Regions from separate parts of the Variovorax sp. CCNWLW225 genome, predicted to be linked through region 1. Evidence: riboswitches for the same ligand, from Rfam matches in the RefSeq annotation. Region 1 holds a riboswitch; each other region holds the start of a gene.
The links. A riboswitch is a leader RNA that binds a small molecule or an ion and turns the genes downstream of it on or off. The one in region 1 is predicted to bind glycine.
Positions count from the first base shown of each region.

Region 2: linked by a shared signal. The riboswitch ahead of V9L20_RS20370 (D-amino acid dehydrogenase) and the one ahead of V9L20_RS04245 (ABC transporter substrate-binding protein) in region 1 are both predicted to bind glycine.
Region 3: linked by a shared signal. The riboswitch ahead of gcvT (glycine cleavage system aminomethyltransferase GcvT) and the one ahead of V9L20_RS04245 (ABC transporter substrate-binding protein) in region 1 are both predicted to bind glycine.

Region 1 is NZ_JBBCBV010000001.1:872,897-883,426, reverse strand. Features, by position in the region: gene V9L20_RS04280 (TRAP transporter large permease) at 1-1,295, opposite strand, end outside; gene V9L20_RS04275 (TRAP transporter small permease) at 1,292-1,795, opposite strand; gene dctP (TRAP transporter substrate-binding protein DctP) at 1,806-2,798, opposite strand; gene V9L20_RS04265 (type II 3-dehydroquinate dehydratase) at 2,841-3,299, opposite strand; gene V9L20_RS04260 (IclR family transcriptional regulator) at 3,367-4,161, shown strand; gene V9L20_RS04255 (NADPH-dependent FMN reductase) at 4,194-4,784, opposite strand; gene V9L20_RS04250 (hypothetical protein) at 4,893-5,678, shown strand; glycine riboswitch at 5,843-5,972, shown strand; gene V9L20_RS04245 (ABC transporter substrate-binding protein) at 6,166-7,749, shown strand; gene V9L20_RS04240 (ABC transporter permease) at 7,774-8,715, shown strand; gene V9L20_RS04235 (ABC transporter permease) at 8,737-9,684, shown strand; gene V9L20_RS04230 (ABC transporter ATP-binding protein) at 9,687-10,530, shown strand, end outside.
Region 2 is NZ_JBBCBV010000014.1:46,203-56,732, forward strand. Features, by position in the region: gene rfbA (glucose-1-phosphate thymidylyltransferase RfbA) at 1-549, opposite strand, end outside; gene rfbD (dTDP-4-dehydrorhamnose reductase) at 596-1,486, opposite strand; gene rfbB (dTDP-glucose 4,6-dehydratase) at 1,483-2,565, opposite strand; glycine riboswitch at 2,659-2,758, shown strand; glycine riboswitch at 2,793-2,898, shown strand; gene V9L20_RS20370 (D-amino acid dehydrogenase) at 2,990-4,291, shown strand; gene V9L20_RS20375 (FIST signal transduction protein) at 4,309-5,589, opposite strand; gene V9L20_RS20380 (PhaM family polyhydroxyalkanoate granule multifunctional regulatory protein) at 5,635-6,321, opposite strand; gene V9L20_RS20385 (aminotransferase-like domain-containing protein) at 6,419-7,834, opposite strand; gene V9L20_RS20390 (LysE family translocator) at 7,938-8,537, shown strand; gene V9L20_RS20395 (DMT family transporter) at 8,534-9,490, shown strand; gene V9L20_RS20400 (aminotransferase-like domain-containing protein) at 9,528-10,530, shown strand, end outside.
Region 3 is NZ_JBBCBV010000003.1:240,588-251,117, reverse strand. Features, by position in the region: gene denD (D-erythronate dehydrogenase) at 1-308, shown strand, start outside; gene V9L20_RS08885 (TRAP transporter substrate-binding protein) at 381-1,352, shown strand; gene V9L20_RS08880 (TRAP transporter small permease) at 1,440-1,934, shown strand; gene V9L20_RS08875 (TRAP transporter large permease) at 1,931-3,208, shown strand; gene V9L20_RS08870 (hypothetical protein) at 3,357-3,920, shown strand; glycine riboswitch at 3,943-4,033, shown strand; glycine riboswitch at 4,046-4,157, shown strand; gene gcvT (glycine cleavage system aminomethyltransferase GcvT) at 4,203-5,378, shown strand; gene gcvH (glycine cleavage system protein GcvH) at 5,429-5,800, shown strand; gene gcvP (aminomethyl-transferring glycine dehydrogenase) at 5,851-8,757, shown strand; gene V9L20_RS08850 (hypothetical protein) at 8,780-9,028, opposite strand; gene V9L20_RS08845 (DUF3014 domain-containing protein) at 9,138-10,043, opposite strand; gene V9L20_RS08840 (alpha/beta hydrolase) at 10,179-10,530, opposite strand, start outside.

The sequences.
Region 1 (10,530 bases):
GTATATCCCGCCAACCTCGGCAGCAGCAGCACCATGTCCGGCCACACCGTCACCAGTGCCAGCGCGCCCAGCATCACCATGAGAAAGGGAAAGGTCTCACGGATCAGCACCATCAGGGACACATTCGCGATCTTGGCCATCATGAACAGCAGCAGGCCGTAGGGCGGTGTCACCAGCCCGATCATGATGTTCAGCACCGCCATCACGCCGAAGTGCACGGGGTCGATGCCTAGCGCGGTGGCGGTCGGCAGCAGCACGGGCAGCATGATCAGGATGATGGTCGAGCCCTCGAGGAAAGCGCCCAGCACCAGCAGCAGAACATTCACCAGCAGCAGGAATCCGAGCGGTGACAGCTCGAGTCCCTTCATTGCAGTGCTGAGCGTCGCTGGAATGTTCTCTGACGTGATGACGTAGTTGAACACCATCGCGCCGGCGATGAGCATGCCGATGGAAATGCTCATTCGCGCACTGGAGAGCAGCGACTGGTACAGGTCGGCCCAGCGCATGCTGCGATAAAGCCCCACCGAAATGAGCAGCGCGTACGCGGCCGCAATGCCCGCCGCCTCGGTGGGCGTGGTCACGCCGCTGTACAGGCAGCCCAGCAGGATGACCGGCAACATGAGGGCCGGCAGCGCCTCGCGCGTGATGCGGGGCATTTCGCGCAGCGGCACCCTCGGCTCGACCGGAAAGCGGCGCCGGCGCGCCAGCACGTAGATGAGGCCCATCTGCACCACGCCCAGCAGCAGGCCCGGCAGCACGCCGGCAATGAACAGGTAGCCGATCGAAGTTCCCGACACCAGCGCATACAGCACCAGGGGAATGGAAGGCGGCAGGATCGGCCCGATCACGGACGACACGGCGCTCAACGCCGCGGCAAAGCCCGGCGTGTACTTGCCGTCCTTGGTCATCATCTCCTGCATCAGCTTGCCCGAGCCGGCCGCGTCGGCCAGCGCCGAGCCCGACATGGTGGCGAACACGATGCTCTGCAGCACGTTCACCTGCGCCAGGCCCCCCGGAAAGCGCCCCACGATGGCGTTGCAGAAGCGCAGCAGCCGGTCCAGGATGCTGCCCGAGCTCATGATGGTGGCCGCAAGGATGAACAGAGGAATGGCCAGCATCAGAAAGCTGGAGTAGGTGCCGTTGAGCAACTGCTCCGCCGCGGCGCCCATGTCCATGCCCTTGAGGTACAGGTAGAGCACGGAGCCGCCGATCATCGCGTGGCCGATGGGCACGCCAAGAAGACTGAGCGCCACGATGACGTAGAGCGCCAGCGAAAAAGGACTGGTGAAATTCACAATGCGGATGAGGAAGAAGAGGGTGGTTCGTCCGTCAGCGGCGCGGGCCCGCGAACGAGTTGGCGCAGGCTCCGGGCAATCACGGCCACGACGAAGACCAGGTAGATGGCATACATCACATCCATGCGAATGCCCAGGTACGAGCTCTTCTCGACCTTCATGAAGCTCACGTAGGCGTACGAGGCCGGCAGCGACATGCCGAACAGCACGATCACGCCCAGCGCCGCAATGGCGCCGACCGCTCGGCGCATGCGCGGGCCGGCATTCGCGGCGATGAAGTCCATGCGGATCTCGTCGGAATCCTTCAGCACGAAGGCCGCGCCCCAGAGCACCAGCCACAGCCACGCCGCCAGCGAAACCTCCGAGGTCCAGCCCACCGGCCAGTTGAACAGGTAGCGCAATGCGATCTGCACGATGAACGCGACGAAGATCACTCCCAGGAACAGCGCGGCAACCGCTTCGGCGAAGCGGTGCAGCAACGACAGCACACGGTCGAACATGGCTTTGGAGTTACTTCATGGCGTTGATCTTGTCGAGCATGCCGGGCGGCCAGTTCTTCGCATCGTCCGAGGCCAGGTAGGCCTTCTGCGCGTGGTCGCGGAAGGCGTTGATGTTGGGCACATACACCTCCAGGCCCAGCTTGCGGAAGCTCTCGGCCAGCTCGGCCTCGCGCTTCTGGTGCTCGGCCGTGCTCCAGGCAATCGCCTTGTCCGCGGCAGCCTGAAAGCTGCGCTGCTTTGCGGGCGGCATGGCCTGCCAGGTCTTCATGTTCACCGTAAGCAGGTCGAAGGCCACCAGGTGCGAGGTCAACACGATCTGCGACATCACCTCATTGAACTTCATGTTCTGAACATTGGGCAGCGGGTTGTCCTGCCCGTCGATGGCGCCCGTCTGCAGGCCGGTGTAGGTTTCCGCATAGGCCATGGGAGTGGGGTTGGCGCCGAGCGAGCGCCCCAGCATCTGCCAGGTGTCGCCGGGCGGCATGCGCAGCTTCACGCCGGCCAGGTCGGCGGGCGTGCTGATGCGCTTCTTCGTCTTCAGGCCCACATGGCGCGTGCCGAAGAACGTCGGCCCGAGGATCTTCACCTTCACCTGGTCTTCCACCATCTTCTTCATCTGCGCACCCAGGTCGCTCGCGAAGAACTTGCTCAGGTGATCGGGGTCGCGGAACAGGTAGGCCGAGGTCAGCAGCGACCAGACCGGTACCTGCTTGGAAATATCCTGCGGCGCGATGTTGCCCATCTCCAGGTTGTCGCGCTGCAGGGCGACGAGTTCCGTGCCCTGGCGGAACAGCGTGGAGTTCAGGAACAGCTCGACCTTGTAGTCGGCCTCAATGTCCTTGGCGAACATCTTCATCATGTCGGCGCGGATGTCCTTGTCCGAAAACACCGCGGCAAACCGCAGCGTGGGCGGTGTGGTCTGGGCCCGGGCGGGCAGCACGGCGCCTGCGGCCAGCGCGGCTCCAGTGCCCAGCAGCGTACGGCGATCGATGGAAAAGGTCATGGTGTCTGTCTCCTGTTGTGTTGTGATGATGAACGCTGAAACTCAGGCTGCCGGCGCAGATGCGGCCGCGAGCCGCTGCGCCAGCGCCCGGATCGCCAGCTCGTAGCCGAACGGGCCAAAGCCGCAGATCACGCCCGTGGCGGCCAGCGAAACCAGCGAATGCTGATAGAGCGCGTCGCGGCGGTGAATGTTGGTGATGTGCACTTCGGCGATGGGCTGATCCAGCGTCTTGAGCGCGTCGAGCAGCGGAATCGATCGGAACGACAGCCCCGCGGGGTTGATGACGACGGCCGCGGCGCGCTCGCGCGCTTCTTGCACCCAGTCCACCATCACGCCTTCGTGGTTGGTCTGGCGAAACTCGCAGTCCAGGCCCAGCTCACCGGTGACGCCGCGGCACAACTGCTCCACCTGGGCCAGCGTGGTGCTGCCATACAGGTGCGGCTCGCGCACCCCCAGCAGGTTGAGATTGGGGCCGTTAAGGATGTAGACGATGGAACTCATGCGGCCGATTCTTCGGCGCGGCCACGAAAGACTTTCCAAACTGGAAACTGCTTTCATAATGCAGGATATGAGCATCTCACTCGACCGCGGCCTCTCCATGGTGGAGCACCTTGCGCGCCATCCGCAGGGGCTGCCGCTCACGCTGCTCGCCTCCGAGCTCGACATTCCGCTTGGCGCCTGCCACCGCTTGCTGGCCGACCTGCAGCGCTGCGGCTACGTTCGCCAGACGCGCAAGCAGGGCGACTACGTGCTGACGACCAAGGTGGTGTCGCTGGGGTTGGGCTTCCTGAGCGGCGCCGGCATCGTGAACATCGCCGAGCCGCTGCTGGAGCGGCTGGCGCAAGCATCGGGCGAACTGGTGCGCCTTTCGATCGTGGATGAAGACCGCCTCACGTGGGTCGCCAAGTCGCAGGGCACGCGCCAAGCGGGGCTGCGCTACGACCCCGACATGGGCATGGATGCGCGCCTCTCGTGCACGTCTTCCGGCCACGCGTGGCTGATGACGCTGAGCGACGAGCGCGCACTGGAGCTGGTCTCGCGCCAAGGCTTCGGCACGCCGGCGGAATACGGTCCGAAGGCGCCGACCACCATCCGCGCGCTGCTGGGCTTTCTGCATGCGGCGCGGGTGCGCGGCTACGCGATGATCGACGAGGTCTTCGCGCCCGGCATGGCCGCCATGGCGGCGCCGGTTTTCCGCCGCAACGAAGTGATCGGCGTCATCAGCATTGCCGGGCCGCGCACGCGCCTTGGCAGCGAGCGCATGCATGAGCTGGCGCCCGCGCTGCTGGCCGCAACGGCCGAGCTCGGGCCGATCAGCAACGCGTCGAGCCTGTTCGGCCGCCCTTCGCTGGGCAAGGGCTGAGCGGCGCGACCCGGCTTGCCAGACCCGGCTTCTCAGTAAGGCGGCGCCTTGCGCGCCCGCTGCTCGCGCGCGGCGTCGGTCCACCACGCGAGGTCGTCGGCAAAGCGGCCGAATGAGCGCTGGAGAGATTCGCCCGCACTGCCCGTGGGCTTGCCGTCCGCGTCGAGCGTTTGCGAGATCGGCCCGACGGCGAGCGTGCTCGAGACGACGACCATGCCCATCTCCGACAGGATCGAATGCCACACGGTGCCCGAGCGCACGCCTGAAAACCGGCCGGCCGAATAGCTGGCAACGGCAGCAGGCCGCCAGAACCATTCTTCTAGGAAGTGGTCGGTGAGGTTCTTCAGGCCGGGCTGCGGGCCCCAGTTGTATTCGCCCGTCACGAAGACGAAGGCGTCCGCGCCGCGGATCTTCTGCGCCAGCGCTTCCATGGGGGCGGGCGCGGTGCCCTTGGGGTACTCCTTGTACATGCGGTCGAGCATGGGCAGGCCCACCGCCTGCGCGTCGATCAGTTCGGCCTCGGCACCTCGCGCGCCGAGGCCCGCCACCAGGTAGTCGGCCAGGCGAATGCCCATGCGGTCCGACCTGTAGGAACCGTAGAACACCAGGATCTTGTCAGCCATTCGTCGCTCCGTTGTCGAGGCCGGGCGGCCACGGGCGAAGGCTACAACATTGGCAGGTCGGCGCATTTGGTAGCAGCATCTTTCGAATCCTCTGGCTACCATTCCGGCATGAACAAGCCGCCTGCTTTTTGCACTGCCGCCATGGTGCTTGCCGCATCGGCCGGCCATGTGTTCGCCGCTCCCTCGGCGCAGGTGCTCGATGCGGTCAAGAAGCCGCAGTCGGTCGATCCGGACTGGCGCGCCCGCCTGTGCGCATTGCTGCCGCAGCCTTGCGACCCGCATGCGCTGGGCTTGTACCGGCTGCGCGGCGCCGCGGCAAACAGCTTTGCAGTGCTCTCGGCCGAGCCGCTGGCCATGGCGCGCATCAGGCGCGACAAGGACGCGAAGACCTGGCAGCTCGAGCGCCTGCACGACTTCAGCGCCTATGTGGCCGGCATGAAGAAAGACGCCGCAGCCGGCATGTCCGACACGCGCCTTTCGCTTGCACCGGCACTCTATCCGCTGGCCGAAGGGCAATGGGCCATGGCCGTGCTGCAGACCGTGTCCGAGATGTATTCGGGCGGCGGCGCCTCGTTCAGCAAGGCCGACTTCGTGCCGCTGGACGACACCCGGGCCGTGCACGAGGGCATTCCTTTTTCTTGCTCGAAGATGATCCGCGCCTGCTTCAGCGAAAAGGAATACAAGAGTTCGAAGCATTGCCACGACGAGAGCAACGGCAGCCTTCGCATTGCCTACGAAGAACCCGGCAAGCCGGGCGGACCCTACAGCTGGCAATACACGTGGCTGCAGAGCGAGTGGCCCGCGAACACACCCGCCAGCGGCACCACCACCACGCGTCTTCACTTCACCGCCAAGACCACCGAAAGGGTGAGCTTCTGCGGCGGACCGCAGTAGCTTCGGTGCGCGTTTCCATCCGCGTGCGCCCCTGTGCGCACGCGCCCGAGTGGCACGCATTCTGCTTAGAAGAAACCATCCAGGAGAAATGCCGGCTCGGTGCTTCGAGTTAGTGCATTACCGAAGGCGACAGCCCGTAACGCTCAGGTCCCCAGACTGGATGAATGACTAACGCTGGAGAGCGCTGCCCGGCGTCCTGAACAAAAGGACTCCGAGGGCGGCCGCCGAAGGGGCAAGCCATGCGCGATGAGCGTGCATGGTGAATCTCTCAGGCCAAAGGACAGCAGGGGCATCTCGCGCAGTGCGCGGGGTGGCCTTGCGCGCTTCCGGAGCCTTCTTCTTCATGACCTTTGCCAGAGCGCACCGCGCATCGTTCCCTTCTTCATCGGGTGTGCCGAGGCCTGCGCACGCACGCAGGCGCCTGCCCGAATCGCCCCCCCGTTTTTCGCTGACTTTCCTCACGATTTTTTCAACCGGAGAACCGAAGATGCTGTCGAAACGAAACCTGAAAGCCGTTGTCGTGGGCGCCATGCTCGCTATTGGCGTTGCAAGCGCGTTCGCACAAGAGGCGGGCAAGGTGCTGCGGGTGGTGCCCCAGTCCGATCTGAAGATTCTCGATCCGATCTGGACCACCGCGTTCATTACGCGCAACCATGGCTATGCCGTGTACGACACGCTGTTCGGTGTGGACGAGCAGGGCAAGGTCAAGCCGCAGATGGTCGACAAGTACACCACCAGCGCCGACGGCAAGACCTGGACGTTCACGCTGCGCAAGGGCCTGGAATTTCATGACGGCAAGCCGGTGACCTCGGAAGACGTGCTGGCGTCGCTCAAGCGATGGGGCCAGCGCGACGGGCTGGGGCAGAAGATGTATGCGGCGCTCGACAAGGCCGAGGCCGTCGACGCCAACTCGTTCAAGCTGGTTTTCAAGGACACCTTCGGCATGGTGCTGGACGCGCTGAGCAAGCCCTCGTCGAACCCGCCTTTCATCATGCCGGCACGTGTGGCCGCCACGCCGCCCGACAAGCAGATCGACGATGCCACGGGCTCCGGGCCCTACATCTTCAAGAAGGACGAGTACCGCCCCGGCGAGAAGATCGTGTACCTGAAGAACACTAAATACGTGCCCCGCGCCGAAGCGCCCTCGGGCACGGCGGGCGGCAAGAACGTGTACGTGGACCGCATGGAATGGGTCATCCTGAAAGATGCGCAAACGCAGGCCAACGCGCTTGCCAACGGCGAGGTCGACATGATCGAGTGGCTGCCGCCCGAGCAGTACACGGCGCTGAAGGGCAACACGTCCATCACGGTCGACAACCCGATTCCGAAGGGCTCGTTCGCGCTGCACCTGAACCACGTCATTCCGCCCTTCGACAACCCGAAGATCGCGCAGGCCGCCATCATGGCCATCAACCAGGAGGCGCTCATGCGCGCCCAGATGGTGCATAAGGAGCTCTACAACAGCTGCGCATCGGTGTACCCGTGCGGCACGATCTTCGCCAGCGACAAGACCGGCTACTTCACCGGCAAGCCGCAGTTCGAGAAAGCCAAGGCCCTGCTGAAGGATGCCGGCTACGACGGCAAGCCCGTGGTGCTGATGTACCCGGCCGACTTTGCACTGCTCAACAAGTTTCCGCCCGTGATGGCGCAGCTGCTGAAGCAGGCCGGCTTCAATGTCGACATGCAGTCGATGGACTGGCCCACGCTGGTGACGCGCCGCGCCAAGAAAGACCCGGTCGACAAGGGCGGCTGGAATCTCTTCATCACCGGCTGGGGCATTGCCGACAACATGAACCCGATGTTCTATGCGCCGCTCACGGGCAACGGCGAGAAGGGCTGGTTCGGGTGGGCCACCGACGAGAAGCTGGAGCAGCTGAAATCCGACTTCCTCGCGACGGCCGACGAATCCCGGCGCAAGGAGCTGGCCACGGCCATCCAGCAGCGCGTGTACGACACCGGCATCTACGCGCCCATCGGCGAATACAAGCCGCTCACCGCCTACCGCAAGGCTGCGGTGAGCGGCGTGGTGCGCTCGCCCGTTGCCGTGTTCTGGAACATCAAGAAGAACTGACGGGCGCTCTTTTCTGGAAACCCCATGCTGATCTTCCTTGCGCGCCGAATCCTGTCGACCGTGCCGGTGCTCGTCATCGTTGCGCTGATCGTGTTTCTCATGCTCCGGCTGGCGCCCGGCGATCCGGCTGCCGCCATTGTGGGCGACAGCGGCACCAGCGAGAACATCGCCAAGGTGCGCGAGCAACTGGGGTTGAACGAATCGCTCCCCGTGCAGTTCGTGCGCTGGAGCGGCCGCTTGCTGCAAGGCAACCTGGGCGAGTCCTACTTCATGAAGAAAACGGTGGTGGAGCTCATCGGCCAGCGCATCGAGCCGACGGTGTCTCTCGCGGCGGTGACGCTGGTGGTCACCATCCTCGTCGCGGTGCCGCTCGGGGTTGTTGCGGCCTGGCGGCACGGCGGCTGGCTGGACCGCATGCTGATGGGCTTTTCGGTCATGGGCTTTTCCATACCGGCGTTCGTGATCGGCTATGTGCTCATCTGGATCTTTGCGCTGCACCTGCAGTGGCTGCCGGTGCAGGGCTACCAGCGGCTGAGCCAGGGGCCGCTGCCCTGGATCAAGCACCTCATCCTGCCGTCGATCACGCTGTCGATCATCTATGTAGCGCTGATTGCGCGCGTCACGCGTGCGGCCGTGGCCGAGGCCATGACCGAGGACTACATCCGCACCGCGCGCGCCAAAGGCATCTCGGAAAAGCGGGTGCTCATGCGGCATGCGCTCGCCAACGCGGCAATCCCCATCGTCACGGTGATCGGCATCGGCATTGCACTTCTGATCGGCGGCGTGGTGGTTACCGAAACCGTGTTCGCCATTCCGGGCCTCGGCCAGCTCACGGTGGATGCGGTGCTGTCGCGCGACTTTCCGCTGATACAGGGCATCACGCTGTTCTTTTCAGTCGTCTATGTGCTGGTCAACCTGCTGATCGACCTGAGCTACCTGGTGTTCGATCCGCGCATTCGCTATTGAGGCGCAAGAAGAAGCAAACACATGACCGATTCACTTGCCACTCCCATGCCTGCTGGCGAAGCCATCGTCGAACCATTGCCGCCGCCCAGGCGCCGGTCGCTGCTCAAGCGCATCCTGGCCGACTGGTCGGTGCGCGCCGGCGGCGGCGTGCTGATGCTGCTGGTGCTCATCTCGCTTGCCGCGCCATGGCTCGGCACCATCGACCCGACCGCCATCGACCCCGGCAGCGGCAACCTCTTGCCCGGCACGCGCGGCGAGTTCAACAGCCTGGCGGGCGACACCTTCGAGCACCTGTTCGTCATGGGCACCGACAGCCTGGGTCGCGACATATGGAGCCGCACGCTCTACGGTGCTCGCGTGTCGCTTACCGTGGGCGTGTCGGTCGCCGTTCTGGCGGTGGTGTTCGGCATGCTCGTCGGTTTGCTGGGCGGCTACTTCCGGCGGCTCGACAGCGCGATCATGCGGCTGATGGACGGCGTCATGGCCATCCCCGGCATTCTGTTTGCGATCAGCCTGGTGGCGCTGTTCGGCGGCAAGCTGCTGACAGTGGTGGTGGCCATTGCGGTGCCCGAGATTCCGCGCGTGGCGCGCCTCGTGCGCTCGGTGGTGCTCACCGTGCGTGAAGAACCCTATGTGGAAGCAGCCATTGCGCTGGACACGCCGACGTGGAAGATCCTTGTGCGTCACATCCTGCCGAACGCCGTTGCGCCGCTCATCATCCAGGCGACCTATGTGTGCGCCTCGGCGATTCTTGTCGAAGCCATCCTGTCGTTCCTCGGCGTCGGGCTGCCGGCCGACATGGCCACCTGGGGAAACATCATGGCCGAGGGCAGGGCGCAGTTCAACCAGTTCCCGCACAACGTGCTGTTCCCCGGCATCTTCCTGGCGCTCACGGTGCTGGCGGTCAACATCCTCGGCGACGGGCTGCGCGACACGCTCGACCCCAAGTTCAACAAGCGCGGGGGCTGAACATGGCGCAAGCACCTGTTCTTTCCGTTCGCGACCTTGCCATTTCGCTTCCGCGCGGCGGCGACCGGCCGCATGCGGTCGACAAAATTTCATTCGACGTACCGCCGGGAAAAATCGTCTGCCTCCTCGGAGAGTCCGGCTCGGGCAAGTCGGTCATTGCCAACGCGGTAATGGGACTGCTGCCTTCCGGCCTTGTACCGGTGCGCGGTACCGTCGAGCTGCAGGGCGAAAACCTGCTGGCCGCAACTCCCGCGCGCCTGCGCCAGCTGCGCGGACCGTCGATGGCCATGGTGTTCCAGGAACCCATGACCGCGCTCAACCCGGTAATGACCTGCGGTGCGCAGATCGACGAAATGCTGGCGCAGCACGTGCAGATGGGCTCGGCCGAGCGGCGGCAAAAAATCATGGCCATCATGGCGCGCGTTCGGTTGCCGGAGCCCGAGCGCATCTACGCTTCGTATCCGCACCAGCTTTCGGGCGGGCAGCGCCAGCGCATCGTGATTGCGATGGCGCTCATCCTCAAGCCCGTGCTGCTCATCTGCGACGAGCCGACCACCGCGCTCGACGTGACCACGCAGGCCGAGATACTGCGGCTCATCCTCGAGCTGCAAACCGAGAACGGCACGGCCGTGCTCTTCATCACGCACGACTTCGGCGTGGTGGCGGAAATTGCCGACGAGGTGGTGGTGCTGGAGCTGGGCGCCATGATCGAGAAGGGCGACAAGATGGCGGTGCTCACGGCCCCGCGCGAGCCTTACACCCGGATGCTGCTCGATGCCGTGCCCGAGCTTTCGCCGCCGCGCCGGCCGCCGGTGGCGGACACTTATCCGCTCCTCAACGCGGTGA
Region 2 (10,530 bases), on a different contig from region 1:
AAGGCCCGTCACGGCGTAGCTACTCTTGGGCTTGGCCGGTTTTTCTTCGATGCTGCTGGCCTTGCCTTGTGCATCAAAGGCCACAACGCCGTAGCGCTCTGGGTCGTGCACGTGATAGGCGAACACCGTGGCGCCCGCCGATTTCGCATCGGCATCGGCCAGCAGGTGCGCAAAGTCGTGGCCGTAAAAGATGTTGTCGCCCAGCACCAGCGCGCTCGGCGAATTGCCGACGAACTTGTCGCCGATGATGAAGGCCTGCGCGAGCCCGTCGGGACTGGGCTGCACCGCGTACTGCAAGTTGATGCCCCATTGGCTGCCGTCGCCCAGCAGCTGCTGGAAGCGCGGGGTGTCCTGCGGCGTGCTGATGATCAGGATGTCGCGCATGCCGCCGAGCATCAGCGTGCTGAGCGGGTAATAGATCATCGGCTTGTCATACACCGGCAACAGCTGTTTGCTGAGCGCGAGCGTGGCGGGATGCAGCCGGGTGCCCGAGCCGCCGGCCAGAATGATGCCCTTGCGTTGCGTGGTCTTCGTGGTCTTCGTGGTCATCGTTGTATTTCTTTCTTGCTTTCTCTGCTTACTAGGCAACGCGCGTTTAAAGGGTCTCGCGCAGCATGCGGGCGACGCCTTGTTGCCAGTGCGGCAGCACCAGGCCAAAGGTGGATTGCAGCTTGCGCGTATCGAGGCGCGAATTGGCCGGCCGCGTAGCGGGCGTGGGGAAGGCACTCGTGGGTACGGCTTCGACCTGTTCGGGGCCGGCCTTGAGCTCTACGCCGGCTTGGCGCGCCTGCTCAAGCACAAAGCGTGCATAGCCGCACCAGGTGGTCTCGCCGCCGGCGACCGCGTGATACAGGCCGGCTTTGGAAGGGTCTTGCAAGGTGGCACGAATCGCATGCGCCGTGATATCGGCCAGCAGTTCGGCACCTGTCGGGGCGCCAAATTGGTCGTCGATGACGGTCAGCTTTTCGCGTTCCTTGGCAAGCCGCAACATGGTCTTGGCGAAGTTGCCGCCGCGCGCGGCAAACACCCAGCTGGTGCGAAAGATCAGGTGCTTGGCGCAGTGCTTGGCCACCAACTGTTCGCCTTCGAGCTTGGTGCGGCCATACACACTGAGTGGGCCGGTGGCATCGTCTTCTTGCCAAGGCTTGCTGCCGCTGCCATCGAACACGTAGTCGGTGGAGTAATGCACCATGAGTGCACCGATCTGCCCGGCGGCTTCGGCCACCACGCCGGGCGAAGTGGCGTTGAGCTTGCGCGCGAAGTCGGGCTCGCTCTCGGCTTTGTCCACGGCCGTGTGGGCCGCGGCATTGACGATCACGTCAGGCCGCACCTTGAGCACAGTCTCGGCCAACTGGTCGGGACGGCTGAAGTCGGCGTTGAAGTCGGTGCTGTCGAAATCGAGCGCCACCAGTTCGCCCAGCGGCGCGAGGCTGCGCTGCAACTCCCAGCCGACCTGTCCGCCCTTGCCCAGCAGCAGCAGCTTCATGCGGTGGCCTTGGCCGCGGGTGCGGCGTCGTATTGCTTCTCGACCCATGCGCGGTACGCGCCGCTTTGCACGTTGCGCACCCATTCGGCGTTCGCGAGGTACCACTCGACGGTCTTGCGGATGCCGGTGTCGAAGGTTTCGGCGGGCTTCCAGCCCAGCTCACGCTCCAGCTTGCGTGCATCGATCGCGTAGCGCCGGTCGTGGCCGGGGCGATCGGTAACGTAGCTGATCTGTTCCTTGTACGGTTTGCCATCGGCGCGCGGGCGCAGTTCGTCGAGCAGCGCGCACACGGTGTTCACGATCTCGATGTTGGGCTTCTCGTTCCAGCCACCGACGTTGTACGTCTCGCCGAGCTTGCCGGCCTCGAGCACGCGGCGAATGGCGCTGCAGTGGTCCTTCACATAGAGCCAGTCGCGCACCTGCATGCCGTCGCCGTACACCGGCAAGGGCTTGCCAGCCAGGGCGTTGACGATCATCAGGGGGATGAGCTTCTCGGGGAAGTGGAACGGCCCGTAGTTGTTGGAGCAGTTGGTGGTGACCACCGGCAGGCCGTAGGTGTGGTGCCAGGCGCGCACGAGATGGTCGCTGGCGGCCTTGCTGGCTGAGTAGGGGCTGTTGGGCTCGTACTTGTTCTCTTCGGTAAAGGCGGGATCGGTCTTGGAAAGTGAGCCGTAGACCTCGTCAGTCGACACGTGAAGGAAGCGGAAGGCAGACTTTTGCTCAGCCGGCAGTGCGCTCCAGTAGCCGCGCACCGACTCGAGCAGGCGAAAGGTGCCGAGCACGTTGGTTTGCACGAAGTCTTCGGGGCCATGGATAGAGCGATCCACGTGCGATTCCGCGGCAAAATTCACGATAGCGCGTGGCTTGTGCTCAGCCAACAGGCGATCGACCAAAGCGCTGTCGCCGATGTCGCCCTGCACGAAGATGTGGTTCGGGTTGCCGTTGAGCGAGCCGAGCGTCTCGAGGTTGCCCGCATAGGTCAGCTTGTCGAGATTCACGATGGACTCGTCGCTCTGCGCCAGCCAGTCGAGTACGAAGTTGGCGCCAATGAAGCCCGCGCCGCCGGTTACCAGGATCATGAGTCTCCCCGAAGTTTCGAATCAATGACAATTATCCCATTGGTCGAATTGTCAAAAATCCATGGTCGGCTCTTCGCGGTCCCAACCTACAATGGCGTTAATGCAGGAGAGCGAGTAGTTCTTTTTACTACTCCACCGAAGGCGCAAACTCCCATAAACGCTCAGGTTGGCCGAACGGAACTGTTGGAATTCTTTCAAACAGTTTCGGGGCATGTACTGCATCAACTGACACGCCGTCTGGAGAGCCATCACCTCGCGTGATGCACCGAAGGAGCAAACCCGCTGCGGGCGCAATGGGTGAATCTCTCAGGTACCGAGGACAGGGGGAGCGGCAACTTGGACGGCGGTCGTCCGGTTGCTTGCTATTTATTCAATAGCAAACCCCGCCCGCGGTTCAAGCGCTTCAACCTCAAAGGTATTTGAAATGCGCGTGATCGTTCTAGGCGCCGGCTTGCTCGGTGTTACCTCGGCTTACTATCTCCAGCAACTCGGCCATGAAGTGACCGTCATCGACCGGCAGGCCACCCCCGCCGCCGAGACCAGTTTTGCCAACGGCGGGCAAATCTCCGTCAGCCATGCCGAACCCTGGGCCAATCCGAGCGCACCGCTCAAGGTGCTGCAATGGCTGGGCAAGGAAGACGCACCGCTGCTCTTTCGCATTCGCGCGGACATGCGCCAATGGCTCTGGGGCTTGCAATTCCTGCGCGAATGCACCCCTGCCCGTACGAAGCACAACATCGAGCAGATCGTGCGCCTGGGCACCTACAGCCGCGAAGTGCTGCAGCAGTTGCGGCGCGACACGGGCATCGCCTACGACCAGCGCACCCAAGGCATCCTGCACTTCTATACGACGCAGAAAGAGTTCGACAGCGCCCTTGCGCCCGCCGAACAGATGCGCGCGCTCGGATGTGAACGGCAAGTCATCTCCGCGGACGAGGCAGTGAAGATCGAGCCCGCCCTTGCGCACATCCGTCCGCAATTGGCCGGTGCCACCTACACGGCAGAAGACGAGTCCGGCGATGCAAACCTCTTCGCCCGCGAAATGGCACGCCTCGCGGCAGCGGCGGGCGTGAAGTTCCTCATGAGCCACACGGTGACTGCGCTGCGCGAAGCGGGCGGCAGCATCGACCACGTGGAAGCTACCGACAACGAAGGTCGCTTCCAACGCATTCGCGGCGACGCCTTCGTGCTTGCAATGGGCTCATTGAGTCCGCTGTATGCCGCGCCGCTGGGCATTCGCCTGCCGATCTATCCAGCCAAAGGCTATTCGGTCACGCTGCCAGTCAAAGACGCGACGAAGGCGCACCAGGTTTCGCTGACCGACGACGAGTTCAAGCTCGTGTTTTCGCGGTACACGTCGGCCTCCGGCGACCGCCTGCGTATTGCCGGCACGGCCGAGCTCAATGGCTATGACCGCGACTTGAACCGCGTGCGCTGCGAAGCGATCGTGCGGCGCGTTGAACAGCTCTTCCCCGGCGCTGGCGACACCACACAGGCGCAGTTCTGGACAGGCCTGCGCCCCGCGACGCCGAGCAATGTGCCGTTGATTGGCAAGACGAAGCTGCCCAACCTGTACCTGAACACCGGGCACGGCACGCTTGGGTGGACGCATGCGTGCGGGTCGGGCAGGTCGGTGGCGCGGATTGTGAGCGGGCTTGCGCCTGAGGTCGATTTTGCGTTTGCCGGCATGCCTACGCCAGCAGCGCGCCTGCTCCAGCCGGCCTGATCTGGCCGTGGCGGTGGTTAATCGTTGCCGGTAAACACCGTCAACACCCCCGTATACCCATACAAGTGGTGCCGGGCAATCTCCCCCGCCGCAAAGAATCCGACCAGCGGCACGTCGCCGAGCGCGTGCCGCACGATCTGCAGCTCGGCGCCCGGTGCGCCGAAGTGCGGCCCGCCGCGTCCCGAGCAGCTCACGTACACGGCACCCGCAATGCGGCGCGCCGGGTGCGGCGCTGCTTCGGCCTCCCCGGCCGCCACGGCGCGCGCGGTGGCCAGGGTCTGTTCTTCGGGCTCCAGTTCTTCGCGGATTTCCGCGCAGATGCGCATCAGGTCGGCGCGTGCGGCCTGTGCATTGCGCCGGCAGAAGGTCAGGCGCATGCCGGCCTCGGCCACATCGGCAATGGCGATGCCGCGCCGCGTCGGATCCAGGCCGATGATGTGGCGCACCAGCACGTCGGCGCCCAGGTCGCCGGTGCGGCGGATGCCGTCGCTGCCCGCATCGGCCAGGCCCACCAGGGTGGCGCGCACGGCGTCGATGGCTTCCTGCGGGCGTTCGAGCGAGACCTGCAGGTCGGCCAGCAGCACGTCGAGTGCGGGCTCGCCATCGAGCTTGAGCAGCAGGTTGCCGTCGGCCTCGGTGATCTCGCGCTCACGCCCCCCGCCGGAGCGCAGCGGCTGGCAGCCTTGCGTGACGCGCGACACCAGCCGCACGCCCTCGCCGAACACCACGCCCGACAAGCCACCCGAGAACACGCCGCCCGCAGCGCCGTGGCCGCGGATGTTTCCGTTGCCGCCGACCGCAAACTGCAAGGCGCCCGCACGGCCTGACGAGAGGCCGCCGAACAGGTAGCCGGTGTCGGTGCGGCCCGCCATCTCGCCGATCAATTCGGTGAGATCGGGGGTGGCCGGGTCCGCATGCACCAGCGCCGTATGCGCCTCGAAACCGCTCATCTCCGAGTTGCCCAGTGGAGCCACGCCGGAGAACACACGATATTGGTCGCTCGGCAGCGCGCAGAGCATCAGGCTCAGGCCGGGCTCGTCGAAGTATTCGGCATTGTTGGCCGACACGCCGATGCCGACGGTGCCGGACCAGTCGGTCACCTCCGGAAGCTCGGCGCTCAGGTGGTCGAGGATGTCTTGCGCATCGGACGCGTAGTGGTCGGTGATGTAGAGCAGCCCGAGCGTCGGCGCCGACGCGTAGTCGGGCAGCGCCATCTGGGCGCGCAACTGGGCCAGCACAAGGCCGGCCGCCATGCGCCATTGCGGATGGGTGGCGTGACCGGAGGGAAACAACTTCATGATGCGTGCCAACCCGTTCTCTTCAAGATGTGTGTATGTATGACGTCAGCGCCGTCCGGTCGTTCGCTTTCGCGCGGCGGTCGGCGCCTTCTTTTTGGCGGCGGTTGCTGTCGCCTTCCTTGCGGCCGGCTTTGAAGCGGCGGGAGCGGCGGCCGGTGCCGGCACCTTGATCTGGGCCGCGTCGTGCAGGGCCGATGTGGCGATCTGCTGGAACTGCTCGGTCAGCGAACCCCACCATTGCATCGGATCGATCACGCCACCGTCGCCGCCCGATGCGGAAGCAGCCGAGGCCGGCTTGCTGCGGGCTTTTTTGGCGGGTGCCGGCGTTTCCTCCTCCGCCTCGACTTGTGGCTCAGGCTCCGCCGGCGGGGCAGCAACCGGCGCTGCCGGGGCCGCCTGCTTGGTGAACGCGCTCGCGATATCTTCCATCCGCACGTTCATGCCGCGCAAGGTCGAAAGTGTCATCTTTTGCACCTCGAGCGCCTGGATGGTGGCCTTGAGCGCATGGCCGTTCTGCTCGAGCCAATATTGCACGGTCTTGAGCTCCTGGATGCGCTTGTCGACCTCTTCCACGCTGAGCGTGGGCGCCACCCAGCTCGCAAGGCTCGGCAAACCGGGCCCGGCGCTCGTGGCAGCGCCCGATCCGGCGGCGGCACCGCCTGCGAGATTCTTCAGAAAGTCGAATCCGGGGACAAATTGACTGAAGTCAAAAGGCTGGCTGGCGTTGCTCATGCAGGGGTCTCCGGGTTGGGTTTTCTTGTGATGCCAGCTTACTCCAACGCACTGGCGATTTGGGCCCGCGGCCCTCGCGTTTACCTGCCCGGAGCTGTCACAGCTCCGCGCGAACCTTGCTGAACACTTTCCAGAATGCGGCGTCCTGCGAGGTCGCGAAGTTGATGCGCATCATCGTGCTCGGCGGCCTGCGTGCATGGAAGAGCGAACCCGGCGCAAGCAGGTAGCCCTGGTCGAGCATGCGCTGCGTGAGCGCGTCGGTGTCCACGCCCGTATCCACCCAACCGAACAGGCCCGCCGGCTCCGAGGCGAAGGTGCAGCCGTGCGCCATGGCCAGCTTCACCGCACGGCTGCGCGCACCGTCGAGCCGGATGCGTATGCGATCGGCATGCCGGCGCAGTTGCCCCTGGTCGATGCACCACGACAGCGCCCGCTCGAACAGCGTGGGCGTGGTCAGCGTGGCCAGCAGCTTGGTTTCGAGCAGCCGCTCCTTCAACTCGGGCGATGCGGCCAGAAAGCCGATGCGCCAGTTGGGCGCGAGGATCTTTGCGAACCCGCTCACGTAGATGGTGCGCTGCAGCCCGTCGAGCGCGCTGAGCCGCGTGGCGTGCTCGGGCGCGAGATGGCTGTAGGTGTCGTCCTCGACGATGTGAAAGTCATGCTCGTTGGCCAGCTTCAGCACGCGGTGCGCGCTGCCCGGGGTCAGGCTGTACCCGGTCGGGTTGTGCAGCACGCTCACGCTCACGAAGAGCTTGGGGCTGTGCAGCGCGCAGTACTGCGCCATCACTTCCAGGTCGGGCCCGTCGGCACGGCGCGGAACCGGCAAGATGCGCATGCCCAGCGCCTCGAGCCGCGCGAATTCGAGCGCCCACCCGGGCTCCTCCACCATGACCGGATCGCCCGCTCGCAGCAGCGTGCGGCTCACGATGTCCAGCGCGTGCGTGGCGCCCACGGTCGTCACGATCTGGTCGGGCGCGGCCGGCACGTTGATGCCCACGAGCTTGTTCGACAGGCTGCGGCGCAGCGCGGCATCGCCCGAAGGTTCGCCGTACTGCAGCGACAGCTCCTGCAGCGCGGCTGTATTGGTCATGCGGCGCACCGCGGTCGGCATGAAGGTCGACGACATCCAGTCCGGCGGAAACACGCCCATGCCCGGCTGCGGCTTGTCGCTTGGCCTGTGGAACATGCTGCGGATGAGCGAACTCGCGTCAGCCGGTACACGCGACGCCATCATCTGCGCGACCATGGGCGCCGCATTGGCCGGGCGCCCCTCCGGGGCTGGCGCCGCATCGCGCACATAGAAGCCGCGCTGCCGGCGCGCCTCGACCAGGCCCTGCGCCAGCAGTTGGTCGTAAGCCGCCACTACCGTATAGGGGCTCACGCCCTGCTGGCGCGCGCATTCGCGCACCGAGGGCAGGCGCGCGCCGGGCGGCAGCAGCCGGGTGCGGATGCGCTCTGCCAGCCGGTCGGCCAATTGCCCTGTGAGCGACTGGGTGGAGGTTCGTGTCAGCATCGGCCTTGCGCTTCTGTGTCGAGTGGCAGGCCAATACAGTTTTCGAATATGTTCGATCAACTGTATTGGAACTGTAATGGTCTCAAAGTTTAGAGTGTATGCAATGAACTGGCAAGAATTCACCGCGCTGCTGGTGCTGGCCACAGCGATGAGCTTCTCGCCCGGGCCCAACACCACGCTCTCCACCGCCCTGGCCGCAAACGGCGGCCTGCCGCGCGCCATGCGTTTTGTCGTGGCGGTTCCCGTGGGCTGGACGCTGCTGCTGGTGCTGTGCGCGGCGGGTATCGGCGCGCTGGTGGTGGCAGTGCCATCGCTGCGCCTGGCCATCAAGGCGCTCGGCGTGGGTTACCTGCTGTGGCTCGCCTACAAGCTGAGCGGCAGCGCCACGCTCGGCCGTGCGGATAGCGCCAGCCTCCACATCGGCTTCGGACAGGGCGTGATGCTGCAGTTCGTCAACATCAAGGCGTGGCTGCTCGCGCTCACGCTGGTGGCCGGCTGGATTGCGGGGCAGCCCAATGCGCTCGGGCGCTTCGCCATCGTCGCGCCGGTGATGCTGATCTACGCCTTCATCAGCAACTTCACTTATGCGCTGGTCGGCGCGCTGCTGCGCGAATGGCTCTCCAAAGGCAAGCGCCTGCTGTGGTTCAACCGCGCGATGGGGATGGTGCTGGTGCTCACGGCCTGGTGGATGCTGAGCGTATGAGCAGCAGGTTCAACGTCAAGGAAGAAACCCTGGGCATGTGGCTGGGCGTGATCGGCGTGGCGCTTTTCGCCGTCACCCTGCCGATGACGCGGCTGGCCACCGGCACGCAAGACGCGCCGCAGCTTTCGCCCTGGTTCGTCACGCTGGGCCGCGCCGCATTGGCCGGTGTTCTCTCGACGATCTTCCTGGTCGCCACGCGATCGCCTCGGCCCGCGCCGCACCAGTGGAAGCCGCTCGGCATGGCGGTGCTCGGCAATGTGATCGGCTATCCGCTGCTGCTGGGCTATGCCTTGCGCGTGGTCACGGCCAGCCATGCGGCCGTGGTCACCGCGCTGCTGCCGCTGGTGACCGCCGCGGTCGCCGCCCTGGTGCTGCACCAGCGCGCGCGGCTCGGCTTCTGGCTCTGCGCCGTTGCAGGCAGCGTGCTGGTCGTGCTGTTCTCGCTGCTGCGCGCAAGCCAGAACGGCCACGGCTTCGGTTTCGAATGGGCCGACCTGCTGCTGGTTGGCGCGGTGATTGCGGCCTCGTTCGGCTACATCTACGGCGCGCAGGTCACGCCGTCGCTCGGCGCGGAGCGCGTGATCTGCTGGGTGTGCGTGATGGCGCTGCCGGTCACCCTGCCGGCCACATTTGCCTTGTGGCCGCAGGAACCCATCGCCACCACGGCCTGGGCGGGCTTCGTCTATGTCGGCGTGTTCTCGATGTGGATCGGCTTCTTCGCCTGGTACCGCGGCCTTGCGATGGGCGGCGCGCTGCGTGTGAGCCAGACCCAGCTGCTGCAGCCCTTCTTGTCGATACTGGCCTCCATTCCGTTGCTGGGCGAGCCGCTCGATGTGGTTACCCTCGGCTTTGCCGGCGCGGTGGTCTGCACCGTGGTGCTCGGCAAGCGCCTCTCCCAGCCGCAGCCCGCTCCTGCCGTTTCGCCGCGTTCAGCGCGCGCCGAACAATCCTGACATTCGCCCCTCACCTCACCCGCCTGAAAGAAGAACCATGAACTGGAAACTCGCCGCCCGCGCCGCCAAGATGAACCCGTCGGTGCTGCGCGAAATCCTCAAGGTCACCGAGCGCCCCGGCATCATCAGCCTGGCCGGCGGCCTGCCCTCGCCCAAGACCTTTCCCATCCAGGCCTTTGCCGACGCCTGCGCCGAGCTGCTGCACAAGGACGGCCAGGCGGCCCTGCAATACGCCGCGAGCGAAGGCTATGCGCCGCTGCGCCAGGCCGTGGCCGACATGCTGCCGTGGAACGTCGACCCTGCGCAGGTGCTCATCACCACCGGCTCGCAGCAGGGCCTGGACCTTGTCGCCAAGGTGCTGCTCGACCCGGGCAGCAAGGTGCTGGTCGAAACCCCCACCTACCTTGGCGCGCTACAGGCCTTCGGTCCGATGGAGCCTGAACCCGTGAGCGTGGCCAGCGATGACGACGGCGTGATCGTCGAAGACCTGGTGGCCAAGGCGAAGGATGCCCGCTTCATCTACCTGCTGCCCAACTTCCAGAACCCCACCGGCCGCACCATGACCGAAGAGCGCCGCGCCGCAGTCTCCGCCGCGGCCGCTGCTGCGGGCCTGCCGATCGTCGAGGACAACCCCTACGGCGAACTGTGGTTCGACGAAGCGCCGCCGCTGCCGCTGACCGCGCGCAACCCTGAAGGCTGCATCTACCTGGGCTCGTTCTCCAAGGTGCTCGCGCCCGGCCTGCGCCTGGGCTTCCTGGTCGCGCCAAAGGCCATCTATCCCAAGCTGCTGCAAGCCAAGCAGGCGGTCGACCTGCACACGCCCATCTTCACGCAGCGCATGGTTTCGGCGGTGATGAAAGACAACTTCCTCGACAGCCACGTGCCCACGATCCGCGCGCTGTACAAGCGCCAGCGCGACGCGATGATCGCCGCGCTCACGCGCGAGATGGCCGGCCTGGACGTGAAGTTCAACGCACCCAAGGGCGGCATGTTCCTGTGGGCGCGCATGCCCGAGGGCATCGACACCGTGGCGCTGCTGC
Region 3 (10,530 bases), on a different contig from region 1:
TCATCCGGGCGGCGGAGGCAAGCGACGCCGACTGGGGCCCGCGCACCGCACTGAACCTGCCTTCGCTTTCCACCACGGTGGGTGAAATGGCGGCCGCGCTCGAACGCGTGGCCGGCAAGGCCGCCACCGCCCTGCTCGACCGCACACCCGATCCGGCCATCCAGCGCATCGTGAAAACCTGGCCCGGACGCATCGAAACCGCCCGCGCCAAACGCCTGGGGCTTTCGGCGGACGCCGATTTCGAAGTAGTTATTCGTGACTACGTCCGTGAAAATCCCGACGCGGTGAAGCTCCCTGTTACGGCATAGTCGGCGGCTGCCCGCGGACTTCTCTTGGCTCCCGCCTTTTCTTCGCGACTTCTTTTCTCTGGAGACAACACAATGAAATTGACCCGACTGGCCGCCGGCCTGGTTCTGGGCATGGGCATGGCATGCGCCGCCTTCGCGCAGACCACCATGAAGATCAGCATTTCGACCGCGCAGAACTCGCACCAGGGCGTGGCGATCGACGTCTTTGCCAAGGAAGTCGAAAAGCGCACCGGGGGCCGCTACAAGGTCCAGACCTTCTACAACGGCTCATTGGGCGGCGAGCGCGAGTCGATCGAGGCCGTGCAGCTGGGCACCCAGGAACTGGCGCTCTCCTCCACCGGGCCGGTGCCCAACTTCGTGCCGGAGACCAAGATCCTCGACGTGCCGTTCCTGTTCCGCGACAAGGCCCATGCGCGCGCCGTGCTCGACGGCCCCATCGGCCAGGACCTGCTGACCAAGTTCGACGCCAAGGGTTTCAAGGCGCTGGCCTGGGCCGAGAACGGCTTCCGCCACATGACCAACAGCAAGCGCGACGTGAAGGCGCCGGAAGACCTCAAGGGGCTGAAGATGCGCACCATGGAAAACCCGGTGCACATTGCGGCCTACAAGACCTTCGGCATCGTCACCACGCCCATGGCTTTCCCCGAAGTGTTCACCGCCTTGCAGCAGGGTACGGTCGACGGCCAGGAAAACCCGCTGTCGGTCATCATCGCGGCCAAGTTCGACCAAGTGCAAAAGCACCTTTCGCTCACGGGCCACGTCTACTCGCCGTGCATCTTCCTGATGAACAAGGCGACGTTCGACAAGCTGAGCGCGGCCGACAAGCAGGCCTTCCTCGAGGCCGCGAAAGAAGGCACCAAGGCCAACCGCGCGCGCGTGGACGAAGACGATGCCAAGGGCGTGGCCGACCTGCGCGCCAAGGGCATGACCGTGATCGACAACGTCGACAAGACCAAGTTCGTCGCCGCGCTGGCGCCGGTGAATGCCCAGTTCGAAAAGGACTTCGGCAAGGCCAACCTCGACAAGATCCGCGACTTCAAGTGATTTTCATGATGCTATCTTTTAGATAGCATCGGGCGCCCGCTCAGTTCCATCTGGCGGGCTTTTTTGTTTTCAACATCACGACTGCAGATGAAAGAAAAATTTCTCGGCATCGAGCGGTGGACCACCGGCTTCTCGATGATTGCCGCCTGCGTGATGCTGGTCATCGCCTCGGGGTTGGGCGTGTTCCAGATCGTCACGCGCTTCGTGCTCGAGCAACCCGCCGAATGGAGCGAGATCCTGATCCGCATGAGCCTGATCTGGATGGTGTTCCTCGGCATTCCAATGGCCTTTCGCCAGGGTGCGATGGTGAGCGTGGATGTGCTCTACCGCTGGAGTCCGCCGCGCATCAAGCGTGTGCTCGATTTCGTGGTCAGCATCGCAGCGCTGGCGCTGATGCTGGTCATTCTGTGGTGGGGCTGGGACTACGCGATGCGCGGCCGCGTGCAGTCGATGGCCGGGCTCGAAAGCGTGTCGATGATGTGGTCGTACCTGGCGCTGCCGGTCGGCTCCGTTTTTTGCCTGTTCGGCATCGTTGGTAATTTTCTCGATCCCAAGCGGCTCGAACTGGAGACCGCGCAATGACCCCCGTGATGGTTGCAACGATGGTGCTGTGTTTTGCACTGTCGGTTTCAGTGGCGGTGTCCATCGGGCTCGCATCGATCCTGGGTATCCAGGTGGCCAACGTGAACATGCTCATCTCCGTAAAGGAGATGTTCAATTCGATCAACAAGTTTCCGCTGGCGGCCATTCCCTTCTTCATCCTGGCTGGCAACCTGATGGAAACCGGCGGCATCTCGCGCCGGCTGGTCGAATTTGCCAAGAGCATTGTGGGCGGTGTGCAGGGCGGCCTGCCGATGACCTGCGTGCTCACCTGCATGATCTTCGCGGCGGTGTCGGGCTCTTCGGTGGCCACCACCTTTGCCATCGGCGCCATCCTGATTCCGGCGCTCATCAAGCACGGCTACCCCACCGCGTACGCGGCGGCGCTTCAGGCCACCAGCGCCGAGCTGGGCGTGATCATTCCGCCTTCCATTCCGATGATTCTGTACGGCGTGAGCGCCGAGGTGTCCATCGGCGAGCTGTTCATTGCGGGCTTCGGCCCCGGCATTCTCATCAGCCTGGCGCTGATGCTGTTCGTCTGGGTGTATTGCAAGTGGAAGGGCTGGGGCAAGAACGACGGCGACGGCCGCATGTCCTTCGGCAAGGCGACCTGGCAGGCCGGCTGGGCACTGCTGATGCCAGTGATCATCCTGGGCGGCATCTACGGCGGCATCTTTACCCCCACCGAGGCTTCGGCGGTGGCGGTGTTCTATGCGCTGGTGGTCGGCATGGTGATCTACCGGGAGATCAAGCTCAAGGACCTGTACCTCATCCTGCGGAAGTCGGTGCTGTCGTCGGCGGTGATCATGTTCATCATCGCCAACGCGGGCCTGTTCGCCTTCCTGATCACGCGCGCGGGCGTGCCCGACGCCATTGGCCATTGGCTGCAGGAAGTGCTGAAGTCGCCGGCCATGTTCCTCTTGGGCGTGAACGCGGCGCTGTTCATCATCGGCATGTTCATCGAGACCAGTGCGGCCATCATCGTGCTCGCGCCCATCCTGGCGCCGGTGGCGGTGCACTTCGGCATCGACCCGGTTCATTTCGGGCTCATCATGGTGGTGAACCTCGCGCTCGGCATGATCACCCCGCCCTTCGGCGTGAACCTGTTTGCGGCGTGCACGGTAGCGCGCATATCGCTCGACCGGATCGTGAAGTACCTCATTCCCTTCGTGCTGGTGATCCTGGCCTGCCTGATGGTGATTACCTACGTGCCGTGGATATCGCTCGCGCTGCGCGACCTGGTGTACGCCAAGTAGCAGGCGACGCAAAAACCAGAGAGAAAACGGGCAGCCTTCGCGGGCTGCCTTTTTTTATGCGGCAAATGCCCCTGTAAGGCAAACGTTTCACAAAGATGTCACCAGCCGCAACGATGCTGCAGCCTTCGATTCCGAAAGCTGTGGCGCCATGTTTCCCACCAAGACCGACAAGGCACGCGACGAACTCCAAGGCGGGCAGCGCACGCTGAGCCAGCGCGAGCGCGCATTGCTGCTGATGGCCGACGGCCGGCGTTCGCTGACCGACTTCAGCCCGCTGTTTGCAAGCCGCGACGAAGCCGAACAGACGCTGCGGGCTCTGATGAACCGCGGGTACCTGCACGACGCGCAGGGCGCAGCGCCGAAAACCGCCGCACCAGTTACGGCGGGCCCGACACACACGCCGATTCCGGCTCCTGCGGCGGAGCCCATCCGTGTAGAGACCTCGACCGACAACTTCGACGGCAAACGTTCCCTGGCCACCACGCGCATGTTCCTGTTCGACATCTGCGAGCGCATGTTCGTGCGGCGCGATCCCAAGTTTGCGCTGCAGATGCGCGATGCGCTGCGCGAAGCCCGCGACCGCGACGCCATGCTGACGATTGCCGCGCTGATGCTCAATGAAGTCGAGAAAGCCGCAGGCGCCGAGCGGGCCGAATCGCTGCGCGAGCGTATCGAAAGGTTGCTGCCGCCCGCTTCGGAAACCGTGCACTGAGGCCTTCCGCGATCCACTACACTTCGAAGGGTCAGGAGAGAGCCTCGCCACGCGAGGCCGCCGAAGGCGCAGGGGTTTCCCGAACGCTCAGGCAAAAGGACTGACAAGGCGCTGGCGCATGCCGGCGTTTCCTTGCTGGAGAGAGGCCCCTGCATCTTGCCGATGCGGCGGCCCACCGAAGGAGCAAACCCCGATCGTGGGGCGAATCTCTCAGGTAAAGCGGACAGCAGGGGTGGCCCATGGCTCGCGCCATGGAATTCGACTGCCCCTTTGGAGTGCCCCGTGGCCGCTTCCGCTTCATCATCCGACGCCCCATTGCTCAAGACGCCCCTGCACGACCTGCATGTGGAACTGGGCGCCCGCATGGTGCCTTTTGCCGGCTATTCCATGCCGGTGCAGTACCCCGCCGGCCTGATGGCCGAGCACAAGCACACGCGCGACGCGGCCGGCCTGTTCGACATTTCCCACATGGGCCAGCTGCGCCTGGTGGGGCCCGATGCCGCCGCCGCATTCGAAACCCTGATGCCGGTCGACGTAATCGACCTCGCCCCCGGCAAGCAGCGCTATGGGCTGCTGCTGAACGACGAAGGCGGCATCCTCGACGACCTGATGTTCTTCAACGAGGGGCACGGCTCGATCTTCGTGATCGTGAACGGCGCCTGCAAGGTGGCCGACCTCGCGCATATCCAGCAGAAGATCGGCGCACGCTGCGACGTGCAGCCTATGCCCGACCATGCACTGCTCGCGCTGCAAGGCCCGCAGGCCGCCACGGTGCTGGCCCGCTTGTCGCCCGGCATCGAGCGCTTTGTGTTCATGACCGGCGGCGCGGTGAAGATCGGCGGCATTCCGGCCTTTGCCACGCGCAGCGGCTACACGGGCGAAGACGGCTTCGAGATTTCGGTCGCCGGCAAGGATGCCGACGCCCTCGCCCGCCTGCTGCTGGCGCAGCCCGAGGTCAAGCCCATCGGCCTGGGCGCGCGCAATTCGCTACGGCTCGAAGCCGGGCTCTGCCTGTACGGCAACGACATCGACACCACCACCACGCCAGTCGAGGCCTCGCTCAACTGGGCGATCCAGAAGGTGCGCCGCACGGGCGGCGCGCGCGAAGGCGGCTTTCCGGGTGCGGCCAAGGTGCTGGCGCAACTGGCCGCCGCTACGGCCGGCGCCGCGGGCCGCACCGACCACGACACCCTGAAGCGCAAGCGCGTCGGCCTTGTGGCGCTGGAACGCGTTCCGGTACGCGACGGCACGCTCCTGCAATCTTTCGAAGGCCGGGACATCGGCATTGTGACCAGCGGCCTGCTCGGCCCGACGGCCGACCGCCCGGTTGCCATGGGCTACGTGGCCACCGCGTTTTCGGAACCCGGCACGCGCGTGCAGGCCATCGTGCGCGGCAAGCCGGTGCCGATGGAAGTCTCGACCCTGCCCTTTGTGCCGGCCCGCTATTACCGCGGCTAGGCTCTGCGCTTCCTGAACCAGATCATTTTTTCCACGAGGAGTTTTTCACCATGAGCATCAAGTACACCAAGGACCACGAATGGGTCTCGGCCGAAGGCGACGCAGCCACTGTCGGCATTACCGTGCACGCGCAGGATGCGCTGGGCGACGTGGTCTTTGTCGATCTGCCCGAAGTGGGCAAGACCTTTGCGCAGGGTGAAGTGGCCGGTGTCGTCGAATCGGTCAAGGCCGCGGCCGATGTGTTCATGCCCGTGTCGGGCGAGATCACCGAAGTGAACGAAGCCCTGCGCGCCGATCCCTCGCTCGCCAACACCGACCCGCTGGCCGCCGGCTGGTTCTTCAAGGTCAAGCTCAGCGAGCCGTCGCAACTCGACGCGATGCTCGACGCCGCCAGCTACGACAAGTTCGCCGCCGAATCCTGATCCGCCGGGTTCTTCAGCCGCCCTTCCTCATTCCCCGAGCCTTTACCGCCATGCCGATTCCCGCCCAGCCTTCCCTGCAACAACTAGAGAACGCCGAAGAATTTCTCGCCCGCCACATCGGCATCGATGCAGCGGACGAGGCGCGCATGCTGCCGGTAATCGGCTCGGAAACGCGGGCGGAGCTCATCGACGGCATCGTGCCTGCGGCCATTCGCCGCGCCAGGCCGATGCGGCTGCCCGCTCCCGTGACGGAGGCGGACGCGCTGGCCGAGCTTAGGGCCATCGCTGCGAAGAACAAGGTGTTCAAGAGCTTCATCGGCCAGGGCTACTACGGCACGCACACACCGGGTGTGATCTTGCGCAACGTGCTCGAAAACCCCGCCTGGTACACCGCCTACACGCCCTACCAGGCCGAAATCTCGCAGGGCCGCATGGAAGCCCTGCTCAACTTCCAGACCATGGTGTGCGACCTGACGGGCATGGCCATTGCCAACGCATCGATGCTCGACGAAGCCACGGCCGCCGCCGAGGCGATGACGCTCGCCAAGCGCAGCGTGAAGAGCAAGAGCAACGTGTTCCTGGTGTCGGGCGACTGCCACCCACAGACCATCGAGGTCATCAAGACGCGCGCCGCGCCGCTGGGCATCGAGGTGAAGGTGAGCACCGTTTCCGAGACGCTGCCGCACCTGATGGCGAGCTGCGAATTCTTCGGCGTGCTCGCGCAGTACCCCGCCACCACCGGCCACGTGCACGACCTGCGCCCGCTCGCAGGCCATGCGCACCAGTGCGACGCCGCCTTCTGCGTGGCGGCCGACCTGCTCGCGCTCACCCTGCTCGCGCCGCCGGGCGAATGGGACGCCGACATCGTCTGCGGCACCACGCAGCGCTTCGGCATGCCGCTGTGCAACGGCGGCCCGCACGCCGCCTACCTGGCCTGCCGCGACGAGTTCAAACGCTCGCTGCCGGGCCGCCTGGTCGGCGTGAGCGTCGACACGCACGGCCAACCCGCCTACCGCCTCGCGCTGCAAACGCGCGAGCAGCACATTCGCCGTGAGAAGGCCACTTCGAACATCTGCACCGCGCAGGTGCTGCCGGCCGTTGTGGCCAGCATGTACGCCGTGTACCACGGGCCCGACGGACTTACCCGCATCGCGCAGCGCGTGGCGGCGCTCACCGCCATCCTTGCGCAGGGCCTGGCGCAAATGGGCCGCGAGCCGGTCAACGGCACGGCCTTCGATTCGCTGACCATCCGCACAGGCGAAGACACGCCGAAGATCATCGAGCGCGCCACCGCGGCCGGCGTCAACCTGCGCCAGCGGCTGCAGCAGCACCTGGGCATTTCGCTCGACGAAACCACGACGCGCGCCGACATCGAAGCGCTCTGGGCCCTGTTCGTGCCCGCGGGCACGCCGATGCCGCGTTTCGACGACCTGGCCAACACTGCGCCGCGCCTGCCCGAAGACCTGCGCCGCACCAGCGCCTTTCTGACGCACCCGGTGTTCAACACGCACAAGAGCGAGACGGCGATGCTGCGCTACATCCGCAGCCTCTCGGACAAGGACCTGGCGCTCGACCGCAGCATGATTCCGCTGGGCAGTTGCACGATGAAGCTCAACGCGACCAGCGAGATGATCCCCATCACCTGGCCCGAGTTCGCGAACATCCACCCCTTCGCACCCGCCGAGCAGCAGCAAGGCTATGCGCAGCTCGATGCGCAGCTGCGCGCGTGGCTCTGCGAAGCCACCGGCTACGCGGGCATCAGCCTGCAGCCCAATGCGGGTTCGCAGGGCGAGTACGCGGGCCTCTTGGCCATCAAGTCCTTCCACGAAGCCAAGGGCCAGGGCCACCGCAACATCTGCCTGATTCCCTCGTCGGCGCACGGCACCAACCCCGCAAGCGCCCAGATGGTCGGCCTGCAGGTGGTGGTGACCGCCTGCGACGCGCAGGGCAACGTCGACATGGACGACCTGAAGCGCGCCTGCGAAAAGCACAGCGACAAGCTGGCCGCGGTGATGATCACCTACCCCAGCACGCACGGCGTGTTCGAAACCCGCGTGAAAGAGCTCTGTGAGCTGGTGCACGAGCACGGCGGCCGCGTGTATGTCGATGGCGCCAACATGAATGCGCTGGTCGGCGTGGCCGCGCCGGGCGAATTCGGCGGCGACGTGAGCCACCTGAACCTGCACAAGACCTTCTGCATTCCGCATGGCGGCGGCGGGCCGGGCGTGGGCCCGGTGTGCGTGGTCGAAGACCTGGTGCCGTACCTGCCGGGCCATGCGACGGCCGGCATTGCATCGAACGGCGTCGGTGCTGTTTCCGCGGCGCCGCTGGGCAATGCAGCCGTGCTGCCGATCAGCTGGATGTACTGCCGCATGATGGGCGCCAAGGGGCTGCAGGCCGCAACCGAAACCGCCATTTTGAGCGCCAACTACATCAGCGCGCGCCTGAAGGACCACTACCCCACGCTGTACGCAAGCCCCAACGGCCACGTTGCGCACGAGTGCATCCTGGACCTGCGCCCGCTCAAGGACACCAGCGGCGTCACCGCGGAAGACGTCGCCAAGCGCCTGATCGACTACGGCTTTCATGCGCCGACCTTGAGCTTTCCGGTGCCGGGCACGCTGATGGTCGAGCCCACCGAGAGCGAGCCGCTGGCCGAGCTGGACCGCTTCGTCGACGCGATGATCGCCATTCGCGGCGAGATCCGCCGCGTCGAAGAAGGCGTCTGGCCCAAGGACGACAACCCTTTGAAGCACGCGCCCCACACCGCCGCGAGCCTGCTCGGCACCGAATGGTCGCACCCCTACTCGCGCGAACTCGGCGCGTTTCCGCTGGCCGAACTCAAGCAGGCCAAGTACTGGCCGCCCATCGGCCGGGTCGACAACGTGTACGGTGACCGCAACCTGTTCTGCAGCTGCGTGCCAGTGGGCGAATACCAGGAAACCGAAGAGGCCTGATCAGGGGGCCTTCTTCGCTTCGCTAGCCTTCGCGGCGGTACATCGCCCACTTCACGGTGAGGATGTCCGCGGCGATCTTCGCGGCGTTCACGCCCGCGTAAGGAACGGACGGATCGAATTCGAAGGCTTCCTGGTAGCGCTTGATGTGCGCGTAGTCCCGGTCGAAGGTCATCGGCCCCATGAGGTCGGCGGGGTCGGTGCCGGCGGGCAGCGCCAGAAACTTCTCGGGATCGGTAGCACTCTGGTAGAGGTCGACGCTCATCAGGTTCATACGGTTGTCCTCGAAATCGTGAGGACAAATCATCCACGGCATCCGCAGCGCGCGCAATCGGCCCGCGCCTACACGGCGCGCGATCGGGACGCGCCTACAGCGCGATGGGTCAGCGCTGCTTCTTCTTGGCCATGTCGCCCGTGGCAATCTGCTCGCGGAAGCCGCGCAGGCTGGCCTTGAGCTTGCGCTCGTTTTCCAGCCCCACCCGCACCATGATCTTCTGGCCGGACGAGAGCGACTCGAGCTGCGGATCGGCGTATTCATAGCGCACCCACGGCCGCTGCGACGACACGTTGCCCTTGACCTCGACGAGCCGGACCTGCACCGGGCCGGCGGGTTCGGGCGCCTGCAGCAGATGGTCGATCACGGCAATGAGCCGGTCGTTGAAATAGCGGCCTGGATAGCCAAGCTCTTCATACGCTTTCTGAAAGAGCGGATAGAGCCGCGCATACGTCTTGGCGGCCTTGGCCGGGTCGACCGACCCCGCAAGCAGCACGATGGGGTTGTAGCGCGCGGCATTGTTGGCCGCGATGGTCTGCGCCTCGCCCTTGCCTTCGGTGGCAAAGCGCTGCTTGGTGGGCTGCACCGGCCATGCACTCGCTGGCGCCTGCTCGCGCGACAGGTTGTCGATGGTGGCCACAAAGCGGCGCACCACGCCGTCGAACTGCACGAATTCCGCCACGTTCTGGCTGCCCAGCAGATCGACCAGCGCCGACATCACGCGCGTGTCGGAATCGGCCACCGTAGGCAGGCCCGAGGCGGGCAGCGCGATCGCATCGATGGGGTTCTTGGGCTCCAGCGATTCGGGCAACGGGGCTGGCGGCGGTACGGGCACGGGCCCGTCGTTCGGCGCGGTGGCCGCGGTGGGCGCCGGCTCGACTGGCTGCGGCTGTTGCTGCTGGTACCAGCGCCAGCCCAGGAGAGCGGCCGCTATCGCCAGCAGGCCGATGATGATGATTGTGCCGGCCGAGCTCTCGCGGCGCGGCCTGAATTCGGAGGTGTCGCTGTCGGACATGTCGGCAATATTCCTTTTGCGAGGATTGCAGTGGGAGGCGAACGGCTATGGTGCACCAGTTCTGCGGCCCTCCCCGGTGTCATCCCTCGTCATCCCGTAACGCACTGTGACGCGCCGGCCAAGCGAAAAAGGCTTCTATGGCCGCGACTGGGGCGTACCCGCTGAGGTGCTGAGCGCCTGAAGCCACGCCAGCGTGCCTTGCAGCTCGGCCGGCCGGATTTCATGCCCGCCGGGAAAGTCCGCACCCGAGAGCGCCAGCGGCAAGCCACGCGCCAATTCGCGCGTGGCTTGTGCCGCGCTTGGCGCAATCACGTTGTCGGCGCTGCCATGGCTCACCCACAGCGCCTTGCCCTCGAAGGCCTCCGGCGGCGCAATGTGCGGCACCACCTGCGGCAGCAGGCGGCTGTGCCACACCATCGCGGCGCGCAGCTTCGCGGGCTGCGTCAGCAGCAGCGACAGCGCCATGATGCCGCCCTGGCTGAAACCG